One region of the Macrococcus epidermidis genome, then DNA from elsewhere that is predicted to be linked to it. Evidence: a T-box and tRNA genes for the amino acid it is inferred to sense, from the RefSeq annotation. Region 1 holds a T-box; the other holds one or more tRNA genes.
What was found. The T-box of region 1 lies ahead of serS (serine--tRNA ligase). A T-box ahead of a tRNA ligase gene usually reads a tRNA of that ligase, here a tRNA-Ser.

Region 1 (16,815 bases):
AGATGCTTTTGATAACAAATTAGTATTAACAGGGTCAGACTCAGAAGTATCGATTGAAATTACGATTCCTACTGAACAAGGCGACAATGAAATTTTATCTGTTGATACGAAAGGATCAATCGTATTACCAGGTCGTTTCTTTGTAGATATCATTAAAAAATTACCTGCAGATACTGTAACGATTGAAACAAACGATAACTTCCAGGCAAAAATTACTTCAGGACAATCAGAATTTAATGTATCGGGTATTGATTCAGATCAATATCCATTATTACCACAAGTAAGTGAACAAGAAGCAATAACTTTGCCAATTAAAGTATTAAAAAATATTATCAAACAAACTAATTTTGCAGTGTCCACGTCAGAAACACGACCAGTGTTAACAGGTGTTAACTGGATGATAAGTGATGGTATATTAAACTGTACTGCAACAGATTCACATCGCTTAGCTTTAAGAAAGTTGCAACTGGAAAACACGAACATTGAAACAATCAATGTCATTATTCCAGGAAAAGCATTAAGTGAGTTAAATAAAATTATTGATGATACTGAAGAAACAATCGATATTTTCTTTGCATCAAACCAAGTATTATTCAAAGTTGGTAATATTAACTTTATTTCACGTTTGCTTGAAGGAAATTATCCAGATACATCACGTTTATTCCCGGAAAGCTATGAGACGGCATTATCTATTAATAATGGAGACTTTTTCCACGCGATTGATCGTGCTTCATTACTCGCGCGAGAAGGAGGAAATAACGTTATTAAATTATCCGCTGTAGAGAATGCAGTAGAATTATCTTCTACTTCTCCTGAAATCGGTACGGTGAAAGAAGATGTTAAGACAAATAAATTTGAAGGAGAAGGTATCAAAATTTCCTTTAACTCAAAATATATGATGGATGCACTACGTGCCATTGATAATGATGATGTTCAAATCGAGTTCTTTGGAACGATGCGACCATTTATTCTGAAGCCCGAAGAAGATGAAAATTTAGTTCAGCTTATTTTGCCGATAAGAACATATTAATTTAAAAGCTTAAGCCAAATTCTGGTTTAAGCTTTTTGTTTTGACAAATAAAGTTTTTATTTTGACAAATATACTTGTCATAAAATATGAAATATATTACTATTTTAAGTGAGATAACATTATTTTCTTAAAGTATGGAAATCCTCAAAAACTATGATGGAGGTAGTAAAATGCTGATTCTGGAGAATGTTAGTAAAGAATTTAATGGTTTCAAAGCAGTAGACAATGTCAATATTTCTGTACCTGCTGGTGAGATGCTTGGTTTCTTAGGCGGAAATGGTGCGGGAAAAACGACAACATTTCGCATGATTTTAGGTCTTCTATCTAAGACGGCAGGAATAATTACATATAACGGTAAACCGATTGATTATTCTGTCACTGACAAAATAGGTTACTTACCTGAAGAACGTGGCTTAAATCCAAAATTAAAAGTAAGTGAACAAATTCAGTATTTAGCCCAGTTAAAAGGTATGAACAAAAAGGATATTGATAAAGCTCTGGATTATTGGCTCGATCGTTTCGATGTACCAGAAAATAAAAATAAGAAAATCGAAGACTTATCTAAAGGTAATCAACAAAAAATCCAATTGATTGGTGCCATCATTCATAATCCATCACTACTAATCCTGGATGAACCATTTAGTGGTCTTGATCCAGTGAATGTAGAATTGTTAAAATCAGCTGTTAAAGAAATCAATGAAAATGGTGCTACGATTGTATTTAGTTCGCATCGCATGGAACATGTAGAAGAGATGTGTGAACATGTATGTATTTTGAATAAAGGTAAGACGGTTGTTTCAGGAGAAATTAAACAAGTGAAACATGATTTTGGCAAGAAAGAAATTATTATCGAAGGACAACATGATTTTAGTACGTTAGCGAATATTCCTGGCGTAACAAAATTTAGTCAAAATAAAAATGATGTGCGTATTCAAATTGCTAATGGAGAGGTAGCACCTATCATATTCGATGCTGTTAAACAAATGGGCTATGTTTCAAGATTCCAGGTCAATGAACCATCTCTAAATGAAATATTCATTGAGAAAGTAGGTAATAGACATGAATAAATTTATACCGACATTTTGGTTAACATTCTGGAAAAAAGTATCGAGTAAATCGTTTATCATTTCGACGTTGATCGTAATACTAGCGATTATCGCATTAAGTAACGCTGATAAAATTTATGATTTCTTTGATAAAAGTGAAGATGATATTACTGTTATTTCTTCCGAAGACAAAACATTATCAACCGTATTTAAAAATGAATATCAAAAATTAGATAAGAAAAAGAAGTTAAAGATAGTTGATCTTGAAGCGGGGAAAAAAGGTATAAAAAATGAAAAATATAAAGTATTGATTGATATTAAAGAAAATACAGATAAAACAATTGAAAGTAAGGTTTATACACTAGATAGCTTAGGAACAGATGAACTGATGCAGATACAATCAACATTGACTGCTTTTCAAAGCAATAATATTGCAAAGTCTCTAAATCTTGCGCCTGATAAATTAGCAAAAGTTTTATCACAGGCTAAAGTTGATAATGAAGTTATTAAACCATTAGATGCTAACGATAAAGTGTCAGAGGAAAGTAAAGCAGTAAATACAGCATTAGTGTATGCAGGAATCTTTTTAATTTTCTTCATTACGATTAACTATGGAAGTCAAATTGCTACAGAAATTGCTCAGGAGAAATCATCACGCGTTATTGAAATGATTGTCACAAGTATTTCACCAATTACACATTTAATGGCTAAGATTATTGGAGTCATTGCAGTAGCGTTGGTACAGATTATCATCTATGCGATTACAATTTTTGTATGTGTTCAAGTATTTAATTTAAATAAAACGATTGAAAGTTTTGGATTTAAATTTACACAGGAAAATGTTCGTGTACTTATGTATGCACTTATTTTCTTAATTTTAGGCTTATTGCTATATATCAGTTTAAGTGCGATTGTCGGTTCTCTTACAAACCGTATAGAAGATATAGGTCAAGCGATAATGCCGGTCACATTTTTAAATATGGCGGCATTCTATATTGCGATGTTTAGCTTAACAACACCAGACACAATGCTTGTTAAGATTACAAGCTTTATTCCTTTCTTCACACCACAAGTAATGTTACTCAGAACCATTTCTCAGAAAACGAGTGATGCTCAGATTATCATTGGTATCATTATTTGTATCGTTACAATTATTGCACTGTTTTTTATCGCAGCAAAAATATACAAGGGCAGTGTATTCAGTAACGATAAAGGACTGATTAAGAATTTTAAAAGAGCATTGCAAACAAAATAGTTCACAAAAGATTAACTATTTTATTGTGGCATTGTTATTTTATTTAATATAATATTTATACTATGTATTTTAAAAATATATAAAAATAAATAACAAATTGTGTATACACAATAAAGAGAGGTCAATTCGATGAAGAATAAAAGCTCATTAATTTTTACGATGGTTCTTACATTACTAGTTGTAGGAGCATTAGCAGCAATGGTGATTATGAAGCAAAAAGATAAAGCTGAAACAGATAGTGTCGACACATCGACAGTTGATTCTACAGTCAATAACAATCAAGGTAAAAATCCTGTGGACACTAATAAAGTCGATCTTAAAGGTCAACCGATGATGGGGAAAAAAGGTGCGAAAGTTACAGTCATTGAATTTGGAGATTTTAAATGTCCAGCATGTAAATATTTTGATAGCAATATGAAACCTGAACTCAAGAAAAAATACTTTGATACAGGGAAAGCAAACTATTACTTTATTCATACACCGTTCCATGCTGAAGAATCAATTTTAGGCGGACTTGCTGGTGAAACAGTATTAAAAAATGATCCTGATAAATATTGGGCATTCCATGATGCATTATTTAAATTACAAACGCATAATGGTTCTCAAGATAAATGGTTAACGATGTCTGCAGTTAAGAAAGCACTTAAAACAGCAGGCGTAAAAGACGAAGCAAAAATAGTTGATGCAATTAAAGCGAATAGTGAGAAAGCTGCTGTTCAAAAAGATATTGATTTATATCAAAAACACAATATCACTTCTACACCAACAATTATTGTTAACGGTAAAGCACTTGCTGATCCGATGAACATCGATGCGGTTACAGAAGCTATTGATAAGGCGTTAAAATAATGAAAAACACTAAATATTTTTATATTTCCTGGGTAATTGCACTGGTTGCGATGTTAGGTAGTTTATATTTTTCAGAAATCATGCATTATGTACCTTGTGAAAAATGTTGGTATCAAAGGATTTTAATGTATCCTTTAGTGATTATCGCTGGTTTTGCAGCATTTACAAATGCATATCACTATAAATATTTGATTATGACATTCTCTGTTATCGGGTTTTGTATTTCAGTTATTCACTATATGGAACAGAAGATTCCCGGATTTGCACCAATCAAACCTTGTGTTGGTGGTGTTCCTTGTAGTACACAGTATGTGAATTATTTTGGTTTTATTACAATTCCGTTTTTAGCGGGAACAGCATTTTTGTTAATTACAGTGATGATGCTACTCGTTAGAAAATCAAATGCAGATGCAAAATAAAGGATTTTAAAAACAATATGGAATGTTCATAAATAAAAACGTTGAATGATAAGCATTCAGCGTTTTTATTTATGTGAAAAGACATGCATTTTTTAATGATTAAAGGTATAATTATATAATGACTGACATGGAATAGGAGTGAACCGTGAATGGTAAATATAGTCGAACTAAATAGTGAGATTACGTTAGGTCAATTTCTAAAAGCAGAAGGGATTATCTCAACGGGCGGACAAGCGAAATGGTATCTGCAGGATAACCCGGTAATGTTGAACGGAGAAGAAGAAAACAGACGTGGTAAGAAGCTTCATCAGGATGATCTTTTAGAAGTTGAAGGCGAAACTTACAAGATTACTTACACGGAAGCATAATGAAGTTAAAATCATTATCCTTATCGCATTATCGTAATTATGATTCCGTCAAATTAGACTTTAGCGATGAAGTAAATATTTTGATAGGTATTAATGCACAAGGAAAGACAAATCTTTTAGAAGCGATATATTGTTTAGCGATGGCTAAAAGTCACAGAACTTCAAATGATAAAGAATTAATTACCTGGGGTGAACAATTTAGTCATATTGAAGGTGACTTAGCATACCGACATGGCGTCATGCCATTATCACTCACAATTTCATCAAAAGGTAAAAAAGCGAAAGTGAATCATTTAGAACAAAAGCGACTGACTGAATACATCGGCCATATGAATGTCGTTTTATTTGCGCCGGAAGACTTAAATTTAGTTAAGGGTAGTCCGCAAATAAGACGCCGCTTCATCGATATGGAAATCGGCCAGATATCTGCTGTTTATCTTAATGATTTATCCAACTTTCAAAGAATACTCAAACAAAAGAATCATCATCTGAAGCAACTTAAAATCTCAGGTAATAATGATACAACGATGCTTGAAGTATTGAATGAACAATTTGCGGAATATGCGGTAAAACTTACGCAGCGACGTAAATCATTCATTGAAAAACTGGAGGAACTTGCCCTACCTATTCATCAAGGTATTACAAAACAAAAAGAAAACTTAAAATTACAGTATGTATCAAGTCTTGAATATATTGATGACGTACAGGCCATGATTGAAGCCTGTGTTACATTGCTAAATAAAGAAAGTAAACGTGAGATAGAACGTGCACAAAGTTTATTTGGCCCACATCGTGATGATATTACTTTTGCCATCAATGATATTGACGTGCAAACGTACGGATCACAAGGTCAACAGAGAACGACAGCTTTATCAGTGAAGCTTGCTGAAATAGAATTGATTAATCTGGAAGTGGGAGAATATCCGATTCTATTGTTGGATGATGTATTAAGCGAGCTCGATGATTTAAGGCAGACACATTTACTTACGACAATTCAACATAAAGTTCAAACATTTGTAACAACAACATCAGTGGATGGTATTGAACATGAAACAATCAACAGAGCGAAATTATTTAATGTTTCTGATGGACATATTTCGACTAATTGAAGGCTAGGTGACAATCTTGGAACAAAATTTAGATCAATATGGTGCTGACCAGATACAAGTATTAGAAGGATTAGAAGCAGTTAGAAAAAGACCAGGGATGTATATCGGCTCTACTGCATCACGTGGTTTACACCATTTAGTATGGGAAATCGTTGATAATAGTATCGACGAAGCATTAGCAGGATATGCGGATGAAATTGAAGTAGTAATAGAAAAAGATGACTGGATTAAAGTTACAGATAACGGGCGTGGTATTCCTGTTGAAATGCATAAGAAAATGGGTCGTCCTGCTGTTGAAGTTATCTTAACAGTACTGCATGCCGGAGGTAAATTCGGCGGTGGCGGATATAAAGTTTCTGGTGGTTTACATGGAGTAGGTTCTTCTGTCGTTAACGCCTTATCATCGACTTTAGAAGTATATGTACATAAAGACGGACAAATTCATCATCAGGCATATCATCAAGGTGTACCTGCTTTCGATTTGAAAGTTATTGGTGAGACAGATAAAACTGGAACAGAAATACGCTTTAAAGCAGATCCGGAAATATTTACGGAAACAACAGTTTATGAATACGAAATTTTACAAAAGCGTATACGTGAACTTGCTTTCTTAAACAAAGGCATTAAGATTACAGTGCGTGATGAACGTGAAGAAGAAGTAATTGAAGATGAATACCACTATGAAGGTGGTATTAAGTCTTATGTTGAATTGTTAAATAAATCTAAAGAAGTATTATTTCCTGAACCGATTTATATTCATGATACGCGTGATGATATTGAAGTAGAAATATCAATACAATATAACAATGGTTACTCAACAAACCTTTTAAGTTATGCAAATAACATTCATACATATGAAGGTGGAACACATGAGGATGGCTTTAAACGTGCATTAACACGTGTCATTAATAACTATGGTGCTAAAAATAAACTGATTAAAGAAAACGATGAGAAATTATCAGGGGAAGATGTACGTGAAGGAATTACTGCGGTAGTGTCTATTAAACATGGTGATCCTCAGTTTGAAGGACAAACGAAGACGAAACTAGGCAATACAGAAGTACGTCAAATTACAGATAATCTATTTGCGGAAAACTTTGAAAGATTCTTAATGGAGAATCCACCAGTTGCTCGCATTATCGTTGAAAAAGGTATTATGGCATCTCGTGCGCGTCTTGCTGCGAAGAAAGCACGTGAAGTAACGCGACGTAAATCTGGCCTGGAAATTTCTAGTCTTCCTGGTAAACTTGCAGACTGTTCAAGTAAAGATCCATCAATAAGCGAATTGTACATCGTTGAGGGAGATTCTGCCGGTGGATCAGCGAAGTCTGGTCGCGATTCTAAGACACAGGCAATTCTTCCGTTACGAGGTAAGATTTTAAACGTTGAAAAAGCGCGATTAGATCGTATTTTAGGAAATAATGAAATCCGTTCTATGATTACTGCGATGGGTACTGGTATCGGTGGCGAATTTGATATTTCAAAAGCAAGATATCATAAGATTGTTATTATGACCGATGCAGATGTTGATGGTGCGCACATTAGAACACTATTACTTACTTTCTTCTATCGCTTTATGAGACCACTACTTGAAGCGGGATATATTTATATTGCACAGCCACCATTATTTAAAGTGGAACAAGGAAAGAAAAAATATTACGTCTATAATGAACGTGAATTAAATAAATTAAGAGAAGAATTACCAGCTACACCGAAGTGGCAATTAGCACGATATAAAGGTTTGGGTGAGATGAATGCTGACCAGTTATGGGAGACGACAATGAACCCTGAGAACCGTTCGATGTTACAAGTGACTTTAGGTGATGCGATAGAAGCGGATGAAGTTTTTGAAATGTTAATGGGTGATGTTGTTGAACATCGTCGTACATTTATCGAAGAAAACGCCGTTTATGCAAACGTTGATGTATAAAGATAGTATTTTAAGGAGGCGCCATTTATGGCTTTAGAGCACGATTCAAAACTACAAGACCAGAATATTGTCAAAGAGATGAAGGATTCGTTTCTTGACTATGCGATGAGTGTAATCGTTTCTCGTGCGTTACCGGATGTACGTGATGGTATGAAACCTGTACATCGTCGTATATTATACGGAATGAATAATCAAGGAATGACGCCAGATAAACCCTATAAGAAGTCTGCACGTATCGTAGGAGATGTTATGGGTAAATATCACCCACACGGTGACTCTTCAATTTATGAGGCAATGGTTCGTATGGCACAAGATTTCAGCTATCGTTATATGCTCGTTGATGGACAAGGAAACTTTGGTTCTATGGACGGCGATGGTGCAGCTGCGATGCGTTATACTGAGGCGCGTATGTCTAAGATTGCTATGGAATTAATGCGCGATATCAACAAAGATACGATTGATTTTACAGATAACTACGATGGTAACGAACGTGAACCAGTCGTGCTACCTTCTAGATTCCCAAACCTGCTTGTGAATGGTGCGTCAGGAATTGCGGTTGGTATGGCAACAAATATTCCTCCACACAACTTAACAGAAGTGATTAACGGTGTGTTAGAGTTAAGTAAAAATGCTGACATTTCGATTCCTGAATTAATGGAATTTATTCAAGGTCCTGATTTTCCTACTGCAGGCTTAATACTAGGACGTAGTGGCATCCGTCGTGCTTATGAGACAGGTCGTGGTTCTATCATTATGCGTGCGAAAACTTTAATTGAAACACGTCCTAATGGTAAAGAAACAATTATCGTAACAGAAATTCCTTATCAAGTGAATAAAGCACGTTTAGTAGAGAAGATAGCGGAACTTGCCCGTGATAAAAAGATTGATGGTATTACAGATTTACGTGATGAGACAAGTTTAAAAGAAGGTGTGCGTATCGTTATTGACGTTCGTCGTGATGCGAATGCCAATGTGATCTTAAATAATTTATATAAATTAACACCATTACAAACATCTTTCGGTGTGAATATGTTAGCGCTTGTTGATGGACAACCGAAAGTTTTAAATATCAAACAAGCAATCTATCATTATTTAGAGCATCAAAAAGTAGTGGTTCGTCGTAGAACGCAGTATAACTTGAAGAAAGCTGAAGATCGTGCACATATTTTAGAAGGATTACGTATTGCATTAGATCATATCGACGAAATTATTGCTTTAATTCGTGGTTCAAAAAATGATGCTGAAGCGATGGCAGGCTTAATGGAACAATTTAAGCTTTCTGAGCGTCAGGCACAAGCAATTTTAGATATGCGTCTGCGCCGATTAACAGGACTTGAACGTGACAAAATTGAAGAAGAATACCAGGAATTACTGAAATATATCGATGAATTAAGAGCCATCTTAGCGGATGAAGAAAAATTACTGGAAATTATTCGTGAAGAATTAATTGAAATCCGTGAAAAATATGGCGATGAACGTCGTACAGAAATTACTGCAGGTGGATTTGATCATTTAGAAGATGAAGATTTAATCGATGAAGAAAATATCGTTATTACTTTAAGCCATAATAACTATATTAAACGTTTACCAGCATCAACATACCGTACACAACATCGTGGTGGACGTGGCGTTCAAGGTATGAATACTTTGGACGAAGACTTTGTTAGTCAAATGGTAACGACGTCAACTCATGATAATGTATTATTCTTCACGAATATGGGACGTGTATATAAAGTTAAGGGCTATGAAATACCTGAACTGTCTCGTCAATCAAAAGGAATCCCAATCGTTAACGTATTAGAACTGGAAAAAGATGAAAAGATTAGCACGATGATTGCGGTGAAAGACTTAGAACGTGAAGATGCCTTTATTATATTTGCGACGAAACAAGGTATTATTAAACGTACGAATCTTTCTCATTTTGCGCGCATTAATAAAAACGGTAAGATTGCAATTAACTTTAGAGAAGACGATGAACTGATTGCTGTACGTTTAACAGATGGTAATAAACAACTAATTATCGGTACAAAAAATGCATCACTCATCCGTTTCGAAGAAGATAAACTGCGTCCACTCGGAAGAACAGCTGCAGGTGTAAAAGGTATTTCATTACGCGAAGGCGATGAAGTAATAGGACTTGACGTTATTGAATCTAATGGTGAACATGAAGTATTGATTGTTACTGAAAATGGTTATGGTAAACGTACGGGTGAAGCAGAATACCGTATTTCTAACCGTGGTGGTAAAGGGATTAAAACAGCAAGCATTACTGAGAAGAACGGTAATCTTGTTTGTATCACAACAGTTAACGGTGACGAAGATATTATGTTGGTGACGAATCAAGGTGTAATCATTCGTTTAGATGTTGCTGAATTCTCTCAAAATGGTCGTTCAGCACAAGGTGTTCGTTTAATTAAGTTAGGTGAAGGACAACTTGTTGCGACCGTTGCAAAAGTAGAGAAAGAAGAAGACGTCGATGTAATTGACGAAGATAAGTTGCCCGGTGAAGTGATAGCCAAACAAGAAACGACATTAACAGAAGAAGCATTAGAAGATAACAACGAAGATATTGAAGCTGAAGACGGCCATGTTGTTGGTACGCTTGAAGATGAAGAAGATGACACTCAAAAAGATATTTTAGAAAATTCATCTTTCGATGATATTTTTGAAGACGAAGAAGAAACAGAATAAATTAAAAAGACTAAAGCCCAATTTTTAAGTTGTGCTTTAGTTTTTTTATTTCCCGAACAGTATTGAAAACGCTTCAATATTGTTGGAAACGTTTTATATGTATTTTAAAGGCGTATCATTTGAAGTAAGCATGCATTCGTACTAGCATTTAAATTGTAAAAAATATAATTCTAATTAGGAGCGTTAATATTATGAAAAAATCTGGTGGAGATTTATTCGTTGATACATTAATTAATCATGGTGTGACACATGTATTTGGAGTACCTGGAGCGAAAATCGATAAAGCATTTGATGTTTTAGAAGATAGAGGGCCCGAAGTCATTGTGACACGTCATGAACAAAATGCGGCACTTATTGCACAAGGTATCGGTCGTATCACAGGTAAACCTGGTGTTGTACTTGTAACAAGTGGACCTGGGGTAACCAATTTAGCGACAGGATTAGTGACCGCAAATTCTGAAAGTGACCCGGTTGTTGCGATTGGTGGTAATGTTAAACGAGAAGACAGTTTAAAACGTACACATCAATCTTTAGATAACGCTGGTCTGATGAGTCACGTTTCTAAATATTCAGTTGAAGTTCAGGATGCAAACAGTATTTCTGAAGCAGTTACAAATGCTTTTCGTGCCAGTGTTGAAGGGCGTAAAGGTGCAGCTTTTGTAAGTATACCTCAAGATGTTATATCTGCAGAAAACGTGGAGGTAAATGCGATAGAAGTAAAAGAACCACCTGTTTTAGGACCGGCACCTAATTTTGAAATTGATACTTTAGCTGAAAGAATTAAACAAGCCAAGTTACCTGTATTTTTACTTGGTATGCGTGCATCATCTGAAGAAAATACTGCCGCAATAAGAAAATTTATGACGAATAATGCGATACCAGTTGTAGAAACCTTCCAGGGATCTGGCATTATTTCAAGAGAATTAGAAGAACATTTCTTCGGACGTATTGGATTATTTAGAAATCAACCCGGTGATGAATTATTAAAACATGCAGATTTAGTGATTTCAGTGGGTTATGATCCAATTGAGTATGATCCGGTGATTTGGAATAAAGAGAATGAAAAAACAATTATTCATATTGATGAAGTGCAAAGTGATATTGACAATCATTATGCACCGGTAACGGAATTGATCGGTAATACTGCGCTCACAATTCAACGATTAGATGAAAAATTAGAGCCAGATGATATACAGCTTGATGAAAATGCTCAAAAAATATTATTAAATATTGCAAATATGATTCAAAAGAAATATGAATTACCTGAAGATTACTTGAATGCTGAGAAAGTAAATCCTAAACATATCGTTAAAGCAGTACGTGAATTAATTGATGATGAAACGACAGTTACTGTAGATGTAGGATCTTTATATATTTATATGGCACGTTATTTTAGAAGTTATGCACCACGTCATCTCTTGTTCTCAAATGGGATGCAGACATTAGGTGTAGCACTGCCTTGGGCGATTGCAGCATCAATTGTCCGACCAGGTAAAAAAATTGTTTCTATGGCGGGAGATGGAGGTTTCTTATTCTCAGGTCAGGAACTTGAAACTGCAGTAAGACTTAAAGCGCCAATCGTACAACTTATTTGGAATGATGGCCATTATGATATGGTTAAATTTCAGCAGGTAAGTAAATATGGTAAAGGTGCAGCAGTTGACTTAGGTCCTGTTGATTATGTTAAATATGCAGAATCTATGGGTGCAAAAGGATATAAAGTGAATCACTCTAGTGAATTAGAAGATGTACTGAAGAAAGCAATGGCAGAAGAAGGACCAGTTATCGTAGATATTCCTGTAGATTATAGCAACAATGCAAAATTAATGGAAGATTTATTACCAGACGCTACAAACTAGGAGGATAACGATGAATAACTTATATCAATATTCAACAATGGGTGCACTTGTAGGAGGTATGTTTGAAGGTACATTTAAATTGTCAGATGTACTTTCAACAGGAAATTATGGTATCGGAACAATGGATGGCTTAAATGGTGAACTGATTGTTTTGGACGGCACACCATACTTAATTGAAAGTACAGGGAAAGTACGCATTGTATCACCTGAAGAAACAACACCATTTGCAAGTATGATGGACTTTAACCCGACCAAGACATTAACTTTTAAAGGTAGTTTAAATAAAGAACAGTTAGACGAAGAAATATTAAAAGCAATGCAGGGTATGAACTATTTTCATGCAGTAAAGATTACAGGTAAATTTAAATTGATTAAAGCAAGATCAGTGAAGAAACAACAACAACCCTATCCGAAACTAGTCGAAGCAGTGAAAGAACAGGGCTATTTTGATATTCAAGATACAGAAGGGACGTTGTTTGGATTTTATACACCCCATTTTATAATGGGTATTGGTGTTGGCGGTTATCATGTACATTATTTAAGTGATGATGAGACACAAGGTGGTCATGTATTTGATTATGAGATTGAAGACGTGAAAGTTGAACTTGCCTTGCAGGAAGATTTTATCTTAAAAATGCCGGATACCAATCATTATCGTGAAAATGATTTGAATGATCCGGAAATGCTTAAAGATATAGAGGCAAGCGAATAGAAAAAGCAATCCTGAATCAGTTGATTCAGGATTGCTTTTTTTCTATGCTTCTAACTTCTTCATCATATATGGTAATTCATCGATAATACGACTTGCTGGTACAACATACATTTCCTGGGCTAATTGATCTCCGATTAAGCTATGAATAAATACAGCTTGTTTAATAGCTTCTTCTGTATCGAATTGACCTAGGAAACTTGCAATAATACCTGCTAATGCATCTCCCATACCGCCTGACGCCATTGCTGCATTACCGACAGTAATTTTATAATCACCGCTTTTTAAATATAATTCTGTTTCATGTTTCTTTAATATAACATGTGCACCTAGTTCATCAGCTTTAGCACGGTTACGTTCAGGTGTCTGTTCTGCAATAGGAATGCCGCTTAATCGTTCCCACTCCATTTGGTGGGGTGTGAAGATAACGTTACATTTCGGTAATGGATGTTTTAATTTGCTTAATATAGTAATAGCATCACCATCTATAATTAACGTTTGATGTTCCTGAATGTGTTGAAATAATAATGTTAAAACATTATTACCCTGGAAATCCAGACCAAGTCCAGGACCGATTAAAATACTATCTGCATTGTCTATTAGTTTTGTCAGACGTTTTATATCATTAATGTCAGATACCATTGCTTCAGGACATCTTGAATGCAATGCTGTATGATTTGTATTGTGTGTAGCAACTGTTGTGAGTCCGCCACCACTGTATACACAAGCACGAGCTGCCATCATAATAGACCCACCCATATTCTGGTTGCCACCGATGAGCAATATGCGACCGTAATCCCCTTTATGTGTAAGTACTTTGCGTTTTGGAATGCTGATAGACTCAATAATTTGCATTATTATTCTCCTTATAATGTGATATCCTTATTCGCTATAGAATGACATAAATAGTTGTCATTCTTATATCTATATGATACTATATTATCAAATAAGATAATAAATTTGTCATTTGGGATAAGTAATGTTGAGGTAATTTTTAGAGACATAGCGGTTGGTGAAAGCTATGATACTACATACATGAAATTCTACCCATAATTAAAGTTTGGCAAACCGGTGATGAGCCGTTATGTAATGGAGAGAATAGTTGAGACGAAAGTTTTAACTATTAATTAGGGTGGCAACGCGTAAATACCACGTCCCTTTTTGGGATGTGGTATTTTTTTGTACCCAAAAATAAAATTAGGAGGCAATCAACATGTTAGACATTAAATTATTTAGAAATGATGCTGAGTTTGTTAAGAAAAAATTAGAAATGCGTGGTATTGATACGTCAATCGTCGATGAAATTTTAAATTTAGATTCAAAAACACGTGAATTGACTGCACAGACTGAGGAGTTAAAAGCAAAACGTAATAAAGCAAGTGAAGAAATCGCACTTAAAAAACGTAATAAAGAAAATGCAGATGATGCAATCGAAGCAATGCGCGCAGTTGGTGATGAGATTAAAACGATCGATGCAGAATTAAATACAGTATCTACAGATTTACGTGATAAATTAGTACGTTTACCTAACTTGGTAAGTGATGAAACACCTTTCGGTAAAGATGAAGATGATAATGTAGAAGTACGTAAATGGGGTACACCACGTGAGTTTGATTTCGAAGCGAAAGCACACTGGGATATCGTTGAAGATTTAAAGATGGCTGATTTTGAACGTGCTGCTAAAGTATCTGGTGCACGATTTGCGTTCCTAACTAAAGATGGTGCGCGTCTAGAGCGTGCTTTAATGAACTTTATGCTGGATACTCATCGTGAAAATGGCTATCAGGAGATGGTGACACCGCAACTTGTAAATGCTGATTCTATGTTCGGTACGGGTCAATTACCGAAGTTTGAAGAAGACTTATTTAAAGTTGAAAAAGAAGGATTATATACTATCCCTACTTCAGAAGTGCCTTTAACAAACTTTTATCGCAATGAAATTATGACATCTGATATGTTACCGACTAAATTTACTGCGATGACAGCGTGTTTCCGTAGTGAAGCGGGATCAGCGGGTCGTGATACACGTGGTTTAATTCGTATGCACCAATTCAACAAAGTTGAGATGGTTCGTTTTGAAACACCTGAAAATTCATTTGCAGCATTAGAAGAGATGACACGTCATGCTGAAGCAATATTAGAAAAATTACAAATCCCTTATCGTACGATTAATTTATGTTCTGGTGATATTGGATTTGGAGCAGCAAAAACATATGATGTTGAAGTTTGGTTACCAAGCTATAACGCATATAAAGAAATTAGTTCTTGTTCAAATATGACTGATTTCCAGGCGAGACGTGCAAACATTCGTTTCAAACGTGATAAAGATGCGAAAGCTGAATTTGTGAATACATTAAACGGATCAGGACTTGCGGTTGGTCGTACGTTCGCAGCAGTGGTTGAGAACTACCAAAACGAAGACGGTTCAATTACTGTTCCGGAGGTACTTGTTCCTTACATGGGCGGACAAACAGTTATTAAATAATCTGGATAAAAAAATAAATTGTTTAAAATAATTTAGACAAGGTATCTGTAAAAGAGGTATCTTGTCTTTTTATTTTAAACATATGGTAATCAAAAAAATAAAAAAACAAAATAATATATTTTTTATACTTGCATATATTTAATATATCTGATATATTAAATATATAAGTTAGAAATAAGGAATGATTACATATGTTTAAAAAACTTTTTGGTAAAGACAAAGCAACAAAAACTAAAACAAATAACGAAAGAGGTAATTTAACAATGACAAACTTTACTTTAGACAAAACACACTCAGGAATTGACTTTTCGATTAAACACATGATGGTTTCAAAAGTTAAGGGAGAATTTACAGATTTCGATGCAACAGTTACTGGTGATATCAATGATTTATCTTCTTTAAATGTTAAAGCATCAGTTAAAGTTGATTCAATTGATACAAACAATGCTGATCGTGATGGTCATTTAAAATCTGGAGATTTCTTCAATGTAGAACAATACCCAGAAATCACTTTCGTATCTAAATCATTAACAAACAACACAATCACAGGTGACTTAACAATCAAAGATGTAACAAACGAAGAAACATTTGATTTAGAATTCAACGGAGTTCACAAAAACCCAATGACTGGTGGAGATGTGACTGGTTTAGTAGTATCAGGATCAATCAACCGTGAAAAATATGGTTTAACTTGGAACCAAGCGTTAGAAACTGGCGGCGTTATGGTTGGTAAAGACGTTAAATTTGAAGTTGGTGCGGAATTCTCAATCGAAGGTTAATTAATAATTTTTAGACTGCCTAATTATTAGGTAGTCTTTTTTTGTATTTTTAATAAAAATGTACATACATTGAGGTATTTTAAGTAAAGTTGTAAAATAGAATAGTTATAGAAATATTTTTTAGAAAGTGAGAATTTATGTTGAAGTTTGATTTAAGTAAGACAATTATCGTTACGATGATTATGATGATGGCAACGTTACTGATAAATTTCTTGCCATTTATGGCATTCATTATCGCTCCGTTTTTGCTTTTACCGACTGTATATTTGTTCTGCAGGTCGCGTAA
Region 2 (16,815 bases), 570 kb from region 1:
TGAAACTTTAGTGAGAATTAAAGGTGATGTTATAGATTATCGTGGCAGAATTCAGATGAAGGTCAATCAGTTTAAAGTAGCGACACCTGAAGATGGTGTGAAGCTTGAGCACTTTTTAGAATCAGCACCACTTAGTGAAGATGATATGATGAATGACCTGATGGACTATCTGCTTGAAATTGAGAATGCGAAGTTACAACGTGTGACGCGTTTATTATTAAAGAAATATCAAAATGAATTTATGACATTCCCAGCTGCGAGTAGCAATCATCATAACTTCGTTTCAGGATTGTTATATCACGTGCTGACGATGTTAAAGCAGGCGAAAGCATTATGTGATATTTATCCATCACTCAATAAGAGTTTATTATATTCAGGTATTATCCTGCACGATTTGGGTAAAGTTAAAGAATTGTCCGGCCCAGTCGCAACAAGTTATACGGTAGAAGGAAATCTATTAGGCCACATTTCAATAATGAGTGATGAAGTAGCGAGTATTGCGCGTGAACATAATATTGATGGAGAAGAAATTATGCTGCTTCGTCACTTAATCTTAAGTCATCATGGTAAATATGAATATGGTTCACCGAAATTGCCGATGGTAAAAGAAGCGGAGATATTAAACTTTATTGATAATATTGATGCACGTATGCAGATGTTTGATAAGCATATGAAAAAAGTAGAGAAGGGTAACTTCTCAGAACGCATTTTCGCACTTGAGAACAGACAATTTTATAAACCCATCAATCTGGACTAATGATTGACGAAATAACTTAAAAGAGGGTGAGACATAAGTCTTAACCCTCTTCTGTTTAACAGCTTAAACGGCGGCACAGAAGTTGCCCCTACGACAAAAACCGGACAAAAACTATAAATCAAAGTGCGATTTATTAGTTTAGTCCGGTTTTTGCTTGTGGCAGAACACTTCTGTCCCAGCCTCTGTTTAGATTACTGACTTACTTCTGGTGCTTGTGCTGTTAAAATTTGCTCATCAACGATTTTCTTAATGTCTTTATCTTTGTAATCGACATCGTAGTCTTTAAGGAGCTTTTTGTATGCATCAACCATTAATTTAGGATCTTTTTGAATTTTAGTTTGACGTACTTTTTCTTTTAGACTATTTTTTTGGCTATCGAAATCATCTTGTTTGTCCGCTAAGATAATGTGGTAACCAAAGTCAGTTTTTACTAAGCCAGAAAGTTCGCCTTCTTTTAATTTAAATAATGCTTTTTCAAATGGTTCAACTGTTTGTCCTTTAACAACATAGCCTAATGAGCCGCCGTTTGCTTTAGAACCTGTATCACCAGATTCTTTTTTAGCGATCTTAGCGAAGTCAGCTTTGTTTTTCTTAACTTGTGCTAAGATCTTTTCAGCTTTTGCTTTCGCAGCTTTATCACTTAAACCATCTTTATTCGAATCAGATTTCACTTGAATTAAGATGTGAGATGCTTTCTTCGCATTTTCTTTAACATCTGCATCCGTTACTTTTACTGTATCTTCTAATAATTTTTTACGGTATTCATCATTCACACGTGTATCTTTATATTGTTCAACAGTCATTCCAGGTTGTTGCTGTTGCAGAATTTGAAGGAACTGTTTCTCGCCACCGTATTTTTTGATTTCTTCGTCTACAGATTTTTTAATCTTATCTGCGTCTACTTTTTTACCATATTTATCTTTTAAAATATCTCCGATTAAAATTTGGAACGCTGTGTTAGCGACTTCAGTTTTGCCCATCTCTTTAATCACGTTTGATGTAGTAACATCGCCAGCTTTAGAAGATATTAAAGTTTCACCATTATTGCCACATGCAGATAATCCTAAAACGGATATAGATAATGCTGCAGGTAGCATTACTTTTTTAAGTTTCGTCATACATATTCTCCTTTTTACTTACAAATTTCTGTTCTAATATATCACAAAGCAATATTAGATTACAATTTATCTAATATTGCACTCATGATTATTCGTTGAAAGTTCATGTTTAGTCAGTATCTCAAAACCATATTTACGTTCTTCGATATAAGAGCCTTTCGGTGTGTTGATAATATATTTTAAGTATATAAAATCAATAAATGACATCCCGACATTAATAGAAAATATAAATAGAAAATAGTGAGCAAATTGTGGCAATACAACTACGCAAAATAACGTGATGAAAGTTATTATGAAAAACGGTAGCATCAGTGAAATACCAAATTTAATTTTGTGAATCGGATGATTGATTCTTATATTAAATAACGGAAAAAATTTAGATTTATTCGTTTTTTGTAAGATCATTGATTTCATATCATTCATAAAAGGTATCATATGACAAAATTTATGAATGGGGTATAGCAATAAGCATGCTGCTATAAAAAGAAAAAAGTACTGATCAGAGAAATATTTACCAAATACACTTGAGAATAATTCAAAACTTACGATAAATACTAAGATTGAAATAAGTGCTGAAATAAGCAATATGCGCTGTAAGCCATATGTTGCTCGAAAGTTAAAGTTTTTATTACATAAGTACATGGCAATTCTCCTATCGGTCAATTTACCTAGCAATTATGCATTATCAGTTTCGTTCTCGTCAAGTAAAACTTTTAATAGGTCATTATGACTTTTATCAAGGTGCTTAATAAAGTCGTCGCCGTAGATTTGCGCTACGATATATTTTAATTCAGTGAAAGAAGGAAGGTCATGCATTATATCATTATATTTATTTGCTGCATCATAAATACGATCATCGGTTTCTTTATAGCCATGATATGTTTCATACAGCAGTTCTTTACCTTTTTCAGTCAATTCAAGATACGTGTTACGTTTATCAAATTCACTTTTAGGCATCGTTAAATAGCCGCGTTTTTCAAGGTTTTTCGCAAAGTTAAACACAGTTGAAACATGCATCACACCATACTGGCTTACTTGTGAGATTGTTGCTTTCTCAAGATTTCTAATAATAATCAATATATGATGTTCATTAATATTTAAATCATATGGTTTAATCCAATTTTGCCAGTCTTTTTCCACGGTTTTCCATAAAGCTTTACTCAACTGAGATACTTTATGTGTAAAAAGCATTTTTTCAATTACATCTTTTTCACGCTTCATAACGCTGCCATCCTTTCACTTGTATATTAAAATTATATTATTGCTATAGTTAAATTAAAAAAAGTATGATGATTACATCATACTTTACTATAGAATAATAATATTTTACCATAATACATTTGTGAAACAAGGTATTTTTCTGAATTTTTAAAAATATAAACAGAAGATATTATAATTTCAGTTTATATTTTTATTTCTTAGATAAAGTATCCATAATTTCATCTTTACGATTGTTTAAATTTTCGATATTGCCTTTTAAATTCTCAACATTTGGCTGAATATCAGATTTATAATGTGCAATCATGTCTTTAATCTCATCTGTCATCGTTTTCATCACTTCTTGTGAGGCATCTTTTGTTTTGAAGACAGTATCTTTTACTTCATTTGCTTCAATCTTTAGCTGATTCACCTGAGCTTTAGTATCATATGCTGTTGATTTAAAGTTTTGTTGTAATTCTTTACCAGACTTCGGTGCATTTAATATTGATGTTGCTGCACCTGCTGCGATTCCTACACCAAATCCTAATAATATACGTGAAAATTTCATAAATTGATCCTCCTCAATTTGCTTGTACTAGTCTATACCCATAATTTAAAATAACATGCTTATTTTATCGCATTGCTGATTGCATCTTTTAATTCATGCATTGCACTTTCATCGAATGCATCTGCATGTGTTTCCCACTTGTAACCGAACCCATCGATATCATCTTCATAACGTGGAATGATATGGAAATGGATATGAAAGACAGATTGATCAGCGAAAGCACGGTTATTTTGAATAATGTTGATTCCTGCTGGACTAAAAGCAGCATCAACTGCTTTCGCAACTTTTTGTACAGATTGAATGACTTTTGCTAAATCTTCAGGGTCTACAGATAAGATATCTTCAGCTGCATTTTTAGGGATAACAAGTGTATGACCTTTTGATACTTGTGAAATATCCAAAAAAGCATATGTATACGCATCTTCATAAACTTTATATGAAGGAATGTCACCTTTTAATATTTTTCCGAAAACTGTTTCACACATTGAAAACGCCTCCTTATATAATTTGCTATTTTGTTTATTATAATGTAATTATTGAAATTATTCATTCAATCACAATTCGTTATGAGAAATAATTATTATTTGATACAATAAATTTAAATTAAGACGAACGGAGAATGCATGTGACAGTTAAAGTGAGTAATTTAACAGGGGGATATGGTAATCAGCCTGTTGTTCATAATATTAATTTTGAATTAGCGCAAGGTCAGATTATCGGACTTATCGGATTAAATGGTGCCGGTAAAAGTACGACGATTAAGAATATGTTAGGGTTGCTACGTCCGTTAGAAGGTGATATTGAAATCAATGGCTATAAACTCTCTAGCGACCCATTTAAATATCGCTCAGAACTATCGTATATTCCGGAATCACCTGTATTATATGATGAATTAACATTAGAAGAACATATCGATATGACTGCGATGGCTTATAATATTGATGCAGAGGTAGCGATGCAACGCGCGATGCCGATATTAAAGATCTTTCGTTTAGAAGATAAATTGAAACAATTTCCTGCTCATTTCTCGAAAGGGATGAAACAGAAAGTAATGATTATTTGTGCATTTATCCCGGAACCATCACTTCATATAATTGATGAACCCTTTTTAGGACTAGATCCTTTAGGGATACAATCGATGCTTGACCTTATGGTGAAAGCGAGAGAAGCGGGCCGTACTGTATTGATGAGTACACATATTTTAACGACGGCAGAACGTTATTGTGACTCATTTTTACTGATGCACCATGGTAAACTAATCGGTAAAGGTACGATTAATGATTTAAGGATGCAGTTTAATATGCCAAATGCCACACTGGATGAAATTTATATTTATGCAACAGGTGATGCGCATGAATAAGGCAGTTCAACTTTTTAATCAAAGGCGCGTGAAGAACCAAAAAGAGGTAGCTTATTATAGTAAGTTTATCTTTAACGGTCATTTTGTCGTGTTCTTATCAATTGCTTTTGGTGCATTGATGTTACAGTATTCACAAATGGTGAAACACTTATCACCGCACATCAATTATCATCTTATTATTGCAGTAGCACTTGCTGTATTGACCATTACAAATATCAGAACATTTGTCAGACCGGCAGATCAGATTTTTTTACTGAATTTTGAACAGCATATGAATGCTTATTTTAAATCAGCGATGATAAGAAGTGCTTTGATTCGAAGTGTTATTTTTGTCATTGTAGCAGCTTTATTTATGCCGCTTTATTTTAATGCAGCAGATTCCTCGATGATAGGATATATTTGTGCTGTTATTTTAGGGATCGTAATGATTATCGTAGGAATCTGGATTCGTTTTTTAATGATGAAGTTAGATATTGAGCAACATTTAATCAGTCTGCTGATCTTTTTGATGGCGTTGTCGGGTATTTATACTTCGCTTGAAGGTTTGCCGATTACTATCATTCCGATTATCATTTTTGGGATTGGTCTTGTTTATCTGCTTAATAAGAACGCACAGTATCGTACAGTAAACTGGCATGCAATGATTGATTACGAAGAACGATTGACACATCAACAAAATAAGACCATTAATATGTTTACAGATGTAAAAGGAATGAAAGATACCGTTAAACGACGTCGTGTACTTGATGTCTTATTACCTAAGCATAAATCAAAGTACAATCAGCAACATATGTTTGAGTTTTTATTTATCAGAAATTTTCTACGTAGTAGTGATGCATTATGGATTATCATTCGATTAATCTTAATCGCAGCTGTAGTGATGTGGATTGTGAATCAGGAAATCATTGCAATGATTATCGGCGCATTTTTAGTGTATGCAATCGTTTTACAGACATCGCAATTTTATAAACAACAGGCATTTCAGTTGTGGCCACAAGTTTGGCCGGTGCCGGAAAGTTTAGTGTTAACTGGTTTCAAACAGTTTATGCGTAAACTCGTATGGCTTACAACAATTATTATTGCGGTTATCTATTTGATATTATATCCGGCGCATTTTTATTATGCCGCTGTCTTTTTTCTGCTAATGCTCTGGACGATGCATAATGTAACAGAAAAAATTGAAAAACGTATGAAGTTATTAAAGGATTGAGACATGTGTCTCAATCCTTTTTTAATCTTCTGCTTCTGTTAACTCTTCAGGTTTTTCAACATATAAATATTTTGAATAATAGATATTTGCCATAATATCTTCTGATTGATACATTGACAACGCTTCTTTACTGAAGTTTTCTCTGAAGAAGCTGCTCTTTCTAAAGTCATCTATCTGACTCTTTCTATCAAACTGGAAAGTCGCAACATATGTTTCGCCACGTTTAGGACGTAATAGACGGAAAGCCTGATATCCTTCGTAATCGTTTAGTTTTTCTAATGGTAATAATTTCGTATCAAAGACTTCCTGACGCGCTTCTTTCACAATAAAATAGAGTAATAAAGTCGGTTTCTCAAGTAGTTTACCATCGTTGATAACGTTCGTGAATGACTGAGGTGCACTAAACACTGATTTATCATCTGTTTCTTCATATAAATAGGCGTTATCTTCATTATAGAAAGATAATATTTGTCGTTTTGAATATTTCTTTTTTATTTTATCCAGGAAAAAGCTGGAACCATAAGTTATATAAGTATACATCGTTATCATCCTCTCTTTATTTATGTATACCCAAAATACAAGATTTATGTCAGTTTAATGACATTAGTTTTTTATGATACTTTATAATAATTGTTATGATAAAATCAGACTATATACGAAAAAATTGGGGGAAGTTTGTTTGAATTCATTTAACGATACGATTTTAAAAGCAGCAAGAGGGGAAAAAGCAGAACATACACCGGTCTGGTTTATGAGACAGGCAGGACGTAGTCAACCTGAATACCGTAAAATTAAAGAAACGCACAGTTTATTTGAGATTACACATGATCCAGAACTTTGTGCATATGTCACAAAGTTACCGGTTGATCAATACAATACGGATGCAGCAATTCTTTATAAAGATATTATGTCTCCGCTTGGAGCAATTGGTGTTGACGTTGAGATTAAATCTGGTATTGGACCGGTAATCGATAATCCAATCCGTACGATACAGGATGTATCTCGTTTAGGTGAGATTCATCCTGAACAAGATGTACCTTACATTTTAGATACGATCAAGTTATTAACGCAGGAACAGTTAAATGTACCATTGATCGGCTTTACTGGTGCTCCGTTTACTTTAGCGAGTTATATGATTGAAGGTGGGCCATCTAAAAACTACAACAAAACAAAAGCGATGATGTATGAGCAACCTGAAGCATGGCATATGCTGATGGAGAAACTAGCTGATATGTGTATTACATATACGCACGCACAAATCGATGCTGGTTGTAAGATGATTCAAGTATTTGATTCATGGGTTGGGGCATTAAATAAAGCAGACTATCATCAGTTTATAGCACCACATATGACAAGAATTTTCGCTGGTATAAAAGAAAAACAAGTACCAGTCATTACATTTGGTGTGGGTGCAAGTCACTTGATCGAAGAGTGGAATGCTTTACCTGTTGATGTATTAGGATTAGACTGGCGACTGCAAATCGAAGAAGCACGTGCAAAAGGGATTACAAAGACCTTAATGGGCAACCTGGACCCTGCAATCTTACTTGCGCCATGGGAAGTGATTGAATCTCATCTTAAACGTATTCTAGATCAGGGATTACAGTCAGACAGTTATATCTTTAATTTAGGTCATGGTGTATTTCCGGAAGTTCAACCGGACACTTTACGTCGTGTAAGTGCTTTTGTACATGATTATTCAGCGAAATATAAAGCTTAAAATTTGGGGGAAGAATGAATGACTAAAAAGGGATTACTCGTTATGGCTTACGGTACGCCATATAAAGAAGAGGATATTGAACCATACTATACACATATTAGACATGGTAGAAAACCATCTGAAGAAAGTTTACAGGATTTAAAAGATCGCTATAAAGCAATCGGTGGTATCTCACCGCTAGCAGGGACAACAGAACGCCAGGCAGAAGCTTTAGTGAAAGCATTAAATGAAGCTACAGGTGAGGACTATCAATTATATATCGGTCTAAAGCATATCGCACCTTTTATAGAAGATGCAGTAGAAGCGATGCATAATGATGGTATTACTGAAGCGGTAACAATTGTCTTAGCACCACATTATTCTAACTTCTCAGTAGGAAGTTACAATAAACGTGCAGCAGAAGAAGCAAGTAAATATGGTATTCAACTTAAACATGTTGAATCATTCTATAATCAGGATAAATTTATTGCATTCTGGACAGATCAAGTGAACAGCACACTAGATACAATTCCACAGACTGATTGGGAAAAGACAGTGTTGATTGTCAGCGCGCATAGTCTGCCGGAGAAAATTAAAGCAGCAGGCGATCCTTATCCAGATCAATTAGAAGATACTGCAACAATGATCATGGACAATTCTAAAATTTTAAATGTTGAAACTGGATGGCAGTCAGAAGGTAATACACCAGATCCTTGGTTAGGACCTGATGTACAGGATTTAACACGTAAATTACACGAAGAAGAACAGTATGAACATTTTATCTATACACCAGTAGGATTTGTCTGTGAACATTTAGAAGTATTATATGATAATGATTATGAATGTAAAGTCGTGTGTGACGATTTAAATGTGAAATATTATCGCCCTGCGATGCCGAATACGGATGAACGTTTTATTGGTGCGATGGTGGATGAAATTCAAAGTGTATTAAATCAATAGAAATGAGTGTTTAACATGGCAAAGAAATGTGCAGTGATCGGCGCAGGTATTACCGGATTATCAGCAGCGTACTATCTGCAAAAAGAAGATTCATCGATTGAAATTGATATATTAGAGGCGAGTGACGTACCAGGTGGTAAGATAAAAACTTACCAAAAAGACGGGTATACGATAGAATTAGGTCCAGAATCATATCTTGGACGTAAAAAGATTATGACAGAACTTGCTGAAGCAATCGGTTTAAAAGATGAAATTGTAGTAAATAATACCGGAAAATCATATATTTATGCCAAAAATAAACTTTATCCAATACCTGGTGGTTCAATATTAGGTATTCCGACTGAGATGAAACCATTTTTATCAACACGTCTGATCTCACCAATCGGAAAATTGCGTGCAGGAATGGATTACTTGATTCAACCAAAACCGATGGAACCGGATGTTTCAGTCGGTGCTTTTTTCAGACGACGTTTAGGCAATGAAACTTTAGAAAACTTGATAGAACCATTGTTATCAGGTATATATGGTGCTGATATTGATAAGTTAAGTTTAAAATCTACATTCCCGGACTTTAAAGCGACTGAAGAAAAGCACGGTGGTCTTATAAAAGGAATGCATGCTAATAAGAAGAAAGCGCCTAAAAGTAAAGGACCAGTTCAGGGACAGTTTAGACAATTTAAAAATGGCTTAATGAGTTTTATAGAGGCGCTTGTAAAAGACTTAGAGCAAAAAGGTATCTCTATAAAATATAATCATAAAGTTGATGGCATCGAGAAATTAGATAACGGCTATCATATTACTGTAAATGGGGAGAAAGTGTACTACGATAAAGTCATTATTACGGTTCCTCATACAGTATTTCGCAACTGGCTCAATGATGGACCATTAAACTATTTCGACTATATGGAGACGACAAGTGTGGCTACCGTTGTGATGGCTTTTGATGACAGTCAGGTGAATAATAATGAAAATGGTACAGGTTTTGTCATTGCTAAAAACTCTGATACCGTCATCACTGCGTGTACGTGGACAGACAAGAAATGGTCTCATACAACACCACCAGGTAAGACACTGTTACGAGCATATGTTGGTCGTCCTGGCAGCAATGTGGTTAAAGATAATGACGATGCAGCGATTGTGAAACTTGCGCGAAATGATTTAGATAAAATGATGGAAATTAAAGGTGAACCTGAATTTACCATTGTGACAAAATTATTTAACAGTATGCCACAATATGAAGTAGGTCATATTGATCGCATTCGCGCGATTCAGCATTATATTAAGACACAGTATCCTGGTTTAGTGATTACCGGTGCATCTTTTGAAGCGGTAGGACTGCCAGACTGCGTCGCACAAGGACAACGCGCTGCATTACAAATAGCACATGAATAAACAAAACATTGTCTATAATAAATCAGCAGCATTATAATGAAATACAGACACACTTTAGGAGGATGTTATGAAATTTATTCACAATAATAATATAACGGATCCTTCATTGAATTTAGCAATGGAAGAATACGTATTGAAACATTTACCGAAAGATGATTCCTATTTCTTATTCTATGTTAATGAACCATCAATCATTATCGGAAAGAATCAAAATACATTTGCTGAAATTAATCAATCATATGTTGATGAACAAAATATTCATGTTGTTCGTCGTATTTCTGGTGGTGGAGCAGTTTATCATGATTTAGGCAATTTAAATTTTAGCTTCGTAACAAAAGCTGATGAAGACAGTTTCCATAACTTTAAGAGATTTACGATGCCAATCGTAGAGGCACTTAATAAATTAGGTGTCAAAGCTGAGATGACAGGACGTAATGATCTTCAGGTTGGCGAACGTAAAATCTCAGGTAATGCGATGTTTCAATCGGGAGATCGCATGTTCTCGCACGGCACACTGATGTTAAACAGTGATATTGAAGAAGTCGTGAAGAGCTTAACCGTAAGTGAAAAGAAACTCATAACAAAGGGCATAAAATCTATTCGTTCACGTGTAGCAAACATTCAGGAATTTCTTGAAGCACCAATGTCAATGGAAGATTTTAAACAGACATTACTGCATTCAATATTCGATGGTGAGATTGAAGAATATCAACTTCAGGAAGAAGACTGGAAGAAGATCAAAGAAATCAGTGATCAGAAATATCGTAACTATGACTGGAATTATGGGAAAAATCCGAAATATAATTATGAAGTTAAGCAGAAATTCCCTGGAGGTATGTTGGAACTTAAGATTAATGTCATTAAAGGTATGATTGATGATATTAAAATATTCGGTGATTTCTTCGGTGTAGGTGAAGTTACTGAGATCGAACAGAAACTTAAAGGATTACCACATAATCAAAAGGCAGTGAAGGCAGTGTTAGATACAGTAGACTTTGGACATTACTTCGGTAGAGTAACGAAAGAAGAATTTTTAAGTTTAGTTGCAAAATAAAAAAAGACAAATTTTTAGCGCCAATCCTTAAAATTAATTTTTGAGGTATTGGCGCTTTATTTTATCGTATTCAATTTAAATTTCCTCCAGAGCTTTCAATTCACTCGTATACTCTAGAAATGCTTCCTGGTTATGATTTAATAAAGACAAATCAATCTTTTCTTTTAATAATTTCTTTTGATGACTTTTAACAGCTTCGTCAATGATAAGCTCGATATATAAATTATTGAGATTAGATACGAAAGTTTCAAGACCATTTAATTGTGTTTGCTGATTATAGTTCATAAGTATTACCTCCTCAAATGTATTAAAACGAGTATATTATATAATATTCTAAATTGCAATAGTATTCAGAAAATTATATTAATTAACATTAGTTCGTTTTGATTAATAATATATAACCATATTTTTAACTTTGTAAACATATCTTTTTCTAATGTAAACTATGTAAAAAATTTGAGAAAGTTAACAAATGTTAATTGGAATTGTGTATAATATTATCAATATATTGACAAAGGAGAAAGTTGATATGGAGAAATATATTGTTAATGAAAAGACGATGTATATTAAGGCGTATAGAGATGGTAGAAGTGTACTTTCTGAAATTGGTGAATATGGAAGAGAAACATTTATATTTAAAAAGAAGCCATTACATATCATTGAAGACTCATTATTCTTTTATCATGCTTCATATAAAGCGAGAAAAATATCTACGAAGATGATTGCAGAAATTTATACAAAACCACCAATCATCGTACAGCCTGGTACACAAACATATTTCTTTCCGACGCACAGTGATCGAAGTAACGATATGGCCTGGATCAATGTTCACTATGTAAATCGATTTCACGCAGGTGAACATTATGATACTGTTGTAGAATTTGATGATCAGTCACAAGTATCTTTTCCGGTGACAACGTATACTTTTAATACGCAGTATTTGCATGGGATTAAACTGGAATATTGTGTAAGAGCAAAAGCGTTAAAACAAGAAATGTATACACAGGAAACAGTGCATTTTGACAAATGTAGGGCAAATCTATTCGAAATGTTAGCAATGTATGCATTATTAGAGAAAAAGGTGTAAATGTTCCATAAAAATATTTACCAAAAGTATTGACCAATTCATTTCAATTGATATAATAGTATTTGTTGATTGAAATTATTCCACAGTAGCTCAGTGGTAGAGCTATCGGCTGTTAACCGATCGGTCGTAGGTTCGAGTCCTACCTGTGGAGCCATGGAGATGTACTCAAGTTGGCTGAAGAGGCGCCCCTGCTAAGGGTGTAGGTCGGGTAACCGGCGCGAGAGTTCGAATCTCTCCATCTCCGTTACAAAACACTTAGTGTATGCTAAGTGTTTTTTTTAATATTTAAAACAAATTATTGAATAATCTGAACTTTTGAATTATTATAAACTCATTATATTTTTAATATTATGCTCCTTCATAGATGTATTAATTTTATCTATATGACTACAAATTAATACATAACAAAGTATGTGAACGATTTAACAAACTTACTTATTCCTGAGATAAAATAATATTAGATAATCAAATGAGGAGGAAGAAAGTATGAAAATAGTTATGGCAGGCGCAGGTGCAATGGGTGGACGTGTAGGTCTTTATTTAACTGAAAGTGGACAAGATGTGGTGATGCTTGATAAATGGCAGGACCATGTTGATGCGATGAATGATAATGGTGTTACTGTTCATTCTTATGGTGAAACAACAAACCATAAAGTGAAGGCAGTATTTATGGATGACTATAATGAACCGGCAGATTTGGTAATTTTATTAACAAAAGCGTTGACTGCTGAAGAAACAATCGATAATTTAATCAAACAGGGTGTTATTACAAAAGAAACGAAAGTGATGTCTCTGATGAATGGTTTAGGTCATGGTGATATGCTGCTGAAGAAATTGTCGGTTGAGCAAGTTATACTGGCTGTAACAATGTGGTCAGCAGGTTTAAAAGGACCTGGTGAATTAATTTTAGAAGGCACTGGTAATATTGAATATGGATATCCTGATGGGCATGTGGATGCTTTCATTGAACAATTGAAAGTAATTTTAGATGAAGCGAAACTTAACGGTGTGATCAGTAATGATATTGTGACATCAATCTGGAATAAAGCTTTAGTGAACTGCTGCTTCAACACATACTGTTCGGTAACGGATAAACGTATCGGGGATTTTGGTGCATATGAACAAGCAGATGCAATGTTAATCCCATTAGTTAAGGAAATCATTGCAGTAGGGGCTACTAAAGGTGCAAAGCTTGATTTAGATGCAACAATGGAGAAATTCCATAAAATGTACTCACCTGATGTCGTTGGTCTGCATTATCCATCTATGACTCAAGATATTCATAATGGACGTAAGACAGAAGTTGATTACTTAACAGGTGCTGTTAGTCGATTTGGTGATGAAGCAGGGATAGAAACACCATATTGTGATATTTTAACGCATTTAGTACATCAAATTGAAAAGTAATAGAATAGATCTTGGTTTTTTACCAGACATGTAACAACATGTCTGGTTTTTTGATGGTTAGAATAAACCAAATATATCACTAGATTACCTACAAGAACATACTTTTATACAACATTCGTATGAAATATGCCTCTAAAGATAAAATTTACACTTTTTTAATGTTGCGTTCACAAACTTAAAATGATATATTTTAAAAGTACTCTTTTTACGAGAGACAACATATTATTATCGCGGGATGGAGCAGTCTGGTAGCTCGTCGGGCTCATAACCCGAAGGTCGGTGGTTCAAATCCGCCTCCCGCAATTATTAGTGGTCCCGTGGTGTAGCGGTTAACATGCCTGCCTGTCACGCAGGAGATCGCGGGTTCGATTCCCGTCGGGACCGCCATTTTGGCTCAGTAGCTCAGTCGGTAGAGCAATGGATTGAAAATCCATGTGTCGGCGGTTCGATTCCGTCCTGAGCCATCTTTTTAAAATAAATTTGGCGATTGTGGCGAAGTGGTTAACGCATCGGATTGTGGTTCCGACACTCGTGGGTTCGATTCCCATCAGTCGCCCCATTTGTAACGCGGGTGTAGTTTAGTGGTAAAACCTCAGCCTTCCAAGCTGATGTTGTCGGTTCGATTCCGATCACCCGCTCCATTATTATTCCACAGTAGCTCAGTGGTAGAGCTATCGGCTGTTAACCGATCGGTCGTAGGTTCGAGTCCTACCTGTGGAGCCATTTTGGCCCCTTGGTCAAGCGGTTAAGACACCGCCCTTTCACGGCGGTAACACGGGTTCGAATCCCGTAGGGGTCATATAATCAGAAGTGAAATATCGCTTCTGATTTTTTTTTAATTATTATGGATCGTTGTCCGAGTTGGCCGAAGGAGCACGCCTGGAAAGTGTGTAAACGTCACAAGCGTTTCGAGAGTTCGAATCTCTCACGATCCGTTAAATAATAAAACTACTGTTGATTCTTTAATGAAATCATCAGTAGTTTTATTTCGTTTAATACCTACGTTTATTTTACGTATATACCTACAAATAAAAGTTGCTTTACTATCTATTTTTTAATGTAGAAAGCATGTATAATAAAGTTATTCAAATATTATACTTCTAAAGTTAATTGTGAATTATAATACAAAATAGAAATCATAAGGTGATGAAATGAAAGATAAAGCATCGACACGTAAAGTGTTAGCAGAAATTAACTATCCAGTAAGATATAAACGCTTTTCGAAAATCTTTAAAAGAATTAAAAAATCTGAGCGCCGTTTCTTTATTAAATTATTAAAAGTGATTTGCAAAGATATTAAAAACAAGGAACTGATTCATTTTGCAACTTATAGTCATATTAATTTGAACCAACATGGTTTGTTTATTTTATTAGATGATCGTATTTCTATGGTCCATAGTAAAATGAAATCAAAGCGTATTTACTATGAAGTAATTAAATATGCGGATATAGTTAACATTGATTTTGAGCCTGATACTGAAGGGGAATATGGAGAGTTATTCTTCAAATATAAACGAAAGAAATTAAGTGAAAAATCAGTAACTTTACGAATGATTAAAAGTAAAGACTTGCCTGAAATTGTGGAATTTATTAGAATTAAAATGTCTGAGACAATATAAAGGGGGACATTAACAATGGCAAATATCGATAAACTCGTATCATATGCTGAACTTAAATTAGGTCAATTTGGTTCAGATTACCGTGAAAATCACGAAGAAGATAAAGTGCAGGAGATTCAACCACGCAGCTATGATGTGAATGGAACTTCTATCGATGTGCATTATGATGCACAAAGTTACGTAATTGATTTAACAAAATCTGGTGTACGTGATGTCACAGAAGAAGATGCACAAGCAGTTGTAGCAAGATTAAAAGAATTCTTCAATCAAAAATAATAAAAATAATAATAAAAAAATCGTGAGACTAGATAATAGCCTCACGATTTTTTAAATTGCAGTTAATGCTGCGAGATATAAGCCTAGTGCAAATAAGAATCCGAATACGGTGTTGAATTGTCCCGTAACTTTCATTGCAGGCATGAGTTCAATCGGTGTATTGCCTTTAAAGAAGCGATTTACTGCTTTGATTGGTAAGTTAAAGCTTAACAATACAAGTAATAAAAATGGTGAACCATATGGTTTATAGAATACTGTATACAGTACTACCAGGAAACTGATTAAGTATAATAATGCCATTGTAATAATTGCGATTGTTTTCCCGACTAAGATAACATATGTCTTTCTGCCACTCGCTTTATCTTTTACACGGTCACGAATATTATTAGCCATATTAATCATGCCGATATTGATTGAAACTGGAATTGACATAATTGCAGGGTACCATTCTAGATGTCCCACCTGAATGTAGAATGTAATCATAATGATTACAAATCCCATAAAGAATCCTGCAAAGATTTCACCGAATGGTGTCCATGAAATTGGAACGGGGCCACCTGTATAGAAATAACCTACTGCCATACATACAATTCCAACAAGTAAGATTAACCATGACGATTGAGAACAAATATAAAGACCTAATATGGCTGCAATAATATAAAAAGCAATCGCTAAATTATATACTGACTTAGGACTCATACCATTTCTTACGATTGCACCACCGATTCCGACCGATGTATGATCATCCAGTCCGCGCTTATAATCGAAATATTCATTAAACATATTTGTTGCCGCTTGTATTAGTAAGCACGCAATAAGCATGATAATTAATAGATCGATACGGATATCAGTGAAATATTTTGCGCATGCTGTTCCGACAAGTACAGGTACGAAACTTGCTGTTAAAGTGTGTGGTCGCATTAAGTGATAATACTTTGCAATACCAGTGTGTTGTTGTAAATGTTCAGACATATTCATACCTCTTTTATTCTTAATGTATAAATTTTATATTTAATAATAGTCATCGTCAACAAATCTAGCATAATTTGTCCAATAATCATTGAATAATGTTAAAATAATAAGTATATTATTTTGAAGTGAAAGAAGT

Region 2: it has a tRNA-Ser gene. The T-box ahead of serS (serine--tRNA ligase) is inferred to sense a tRNA for this amino acid. The anticodon was not compared.

Annotation. Positions count from the first base shown of each region.
Region 1 covers NZ_CP073819.1:1,723-18,537, forward strand. Annotated here, with positions in the region: gene dnaN (DNA polymerase III subunit beta) at 1-1,030, shown strand, start outside; gene KFV12_RS00015 (ABC transporter ATP-binding protein) at 1,201-2,097, shown strand; gene KFV12_RS00020 (ABC transporter permease) at 2,090-3,331, shown strand; gene KFV12_RS00025 (DsbA family protein) at 3,461-4,180, shown strand; gene KFV12_RS00030 (disulfide oxidoreductase) at 4,180-4,599, shown strand; gene yaaA (S4 domain-containing protein YaaA) at 4,749-4,967, shown strand; gene recF (DNA replication/repair protein RecF) at 4,967-6,076, shown strand; gene gyrB (DNA topoisomerase (ATP-hydrolyzing) subunit B) at 6,084-8,006, shown strand; gene gyrA (DNA gyrase subunit A) at 8,034-10,697, shown strand; gene alsS (acetolactate synthase AlsS) at 10,889-12,556, shown strand; gene budA (acetolactate decarboxylase) at 12,567-13,268, shown strand; gene KFV12_RS00065 (NAD(P)H-hydrate dehydratase) at 13,311-14,120, opposite strand; T-box leader at 14,220-14,427, shown strand; gene serS (serine--tRNA ligase) at 14,479-15,750, shown strand; gene KFV12_RS00075 (YceI family protein) at 16,014-16,529, shown strand; gene KFV12_RS00080 (DUF2232 domain-containing protein) at 16,670-16,815, shown strand, end outside.
Region 2 covers NZ_CP073819.1:1,912,551-1,929,365, reverse strand. Annotated here, with positions in the region: gene yhaM (3'-5' exoribonuclease YhaM) at 1-757, shown strand, start outside; gene KFV12_RS10215 (peptidylprolyl isomerase) at 949-1,875, opposite strand; gene KFV12_RS10210 (DUF3267 domain-containing protein) at 1,942-2,517, opposite strand; gene KFV12_RS10205 (HTH-type transcriptional regulator Hpr) at 2,551-3,096, opposite strand; gene KFV12_RS10200 (YtxH domain-containing protein) at 3,287-3,643, opposite strand; gene KFV12_RS10195 (HIT family protein) at 3,703-4,128, opposite strand; gene KFV12_RS10190 (ABC transporter ATP-binding protein) at 4,269-5,003, shown strand; gene KFV12_RS10185 (ABC transporter permease) at 4,996-6,213, shown strand; gene KFV12_RS10180 (hypothetical protein) at 6,235-6,753, opposite strand; gene hemE (uroporphyrinogen decarboxylase) at 6,893-7,933, shown strand; gene hemH (ferrochelatase) at 7,952-8,872, shown strand; gene hemY (protoporphyrinogen oxidase) at 8,888-10,264, shown strand; gene lplA (lipoate--protein ligase) at 10,332-11,318, shown strand; gene KFV12_RS10155 (IDEAL domain-containing protein) at 11,394-11,603, opposite strand; gene KFV12_RS10150 (competence protein ComK) at 11,848-12,405, shown strand; tRNA gene KFV12_RS10145 (tRNA-Asn) at 12,485-12,559, shown strand; tRNA gene KFV12_RS10140 (tRNA-Ser) at 12,561-12,649, shown strand; gene KFV12_RS10135 (ketopantoate reductase family protein) at 12,892-13,812, shown strand; tRNA gene KFV12_RS10130 (tRNA-Met) at 14,042-14,115, shown strand; tRNA gene KFV12_RS10125 (tRNA-Asp) at 14,124-14,199, shown strand; tRNA gene KFV12_RS10120 (tRNA-Phe) at 14,204-14,276, shown strand; tRNA gene KFV12_RS10115 (tRNA-His) at 14,296-14,371, shown strand; tRNA gene KFV12_RS10110 (tRNA-Gly) at 14,380-14,453, shown strand; tRNA gene KFV12_RS10105 (tRNA-Asn) at 14,461-14,535, shown strand; tRNA gene KFV12_RS10100 (tRNA-Glu) at 14,540-14,611, shown strand; tRNA gene KFV12_RS10095 (tRNA-Ser) at 14,659-14,747, shown strand; gene KFV12_RS10090 (PH domain-containing protein) at 14,964-15,431, shown strand; gene KFV12_RS10085 (hypothetical protein) at 15,447-15,707, shown strand; gene KFV12_RS10080 (1,4-dihydroxy-2-naphthoate polyprenyltransferase) at 15,759-16,679, opposite strand.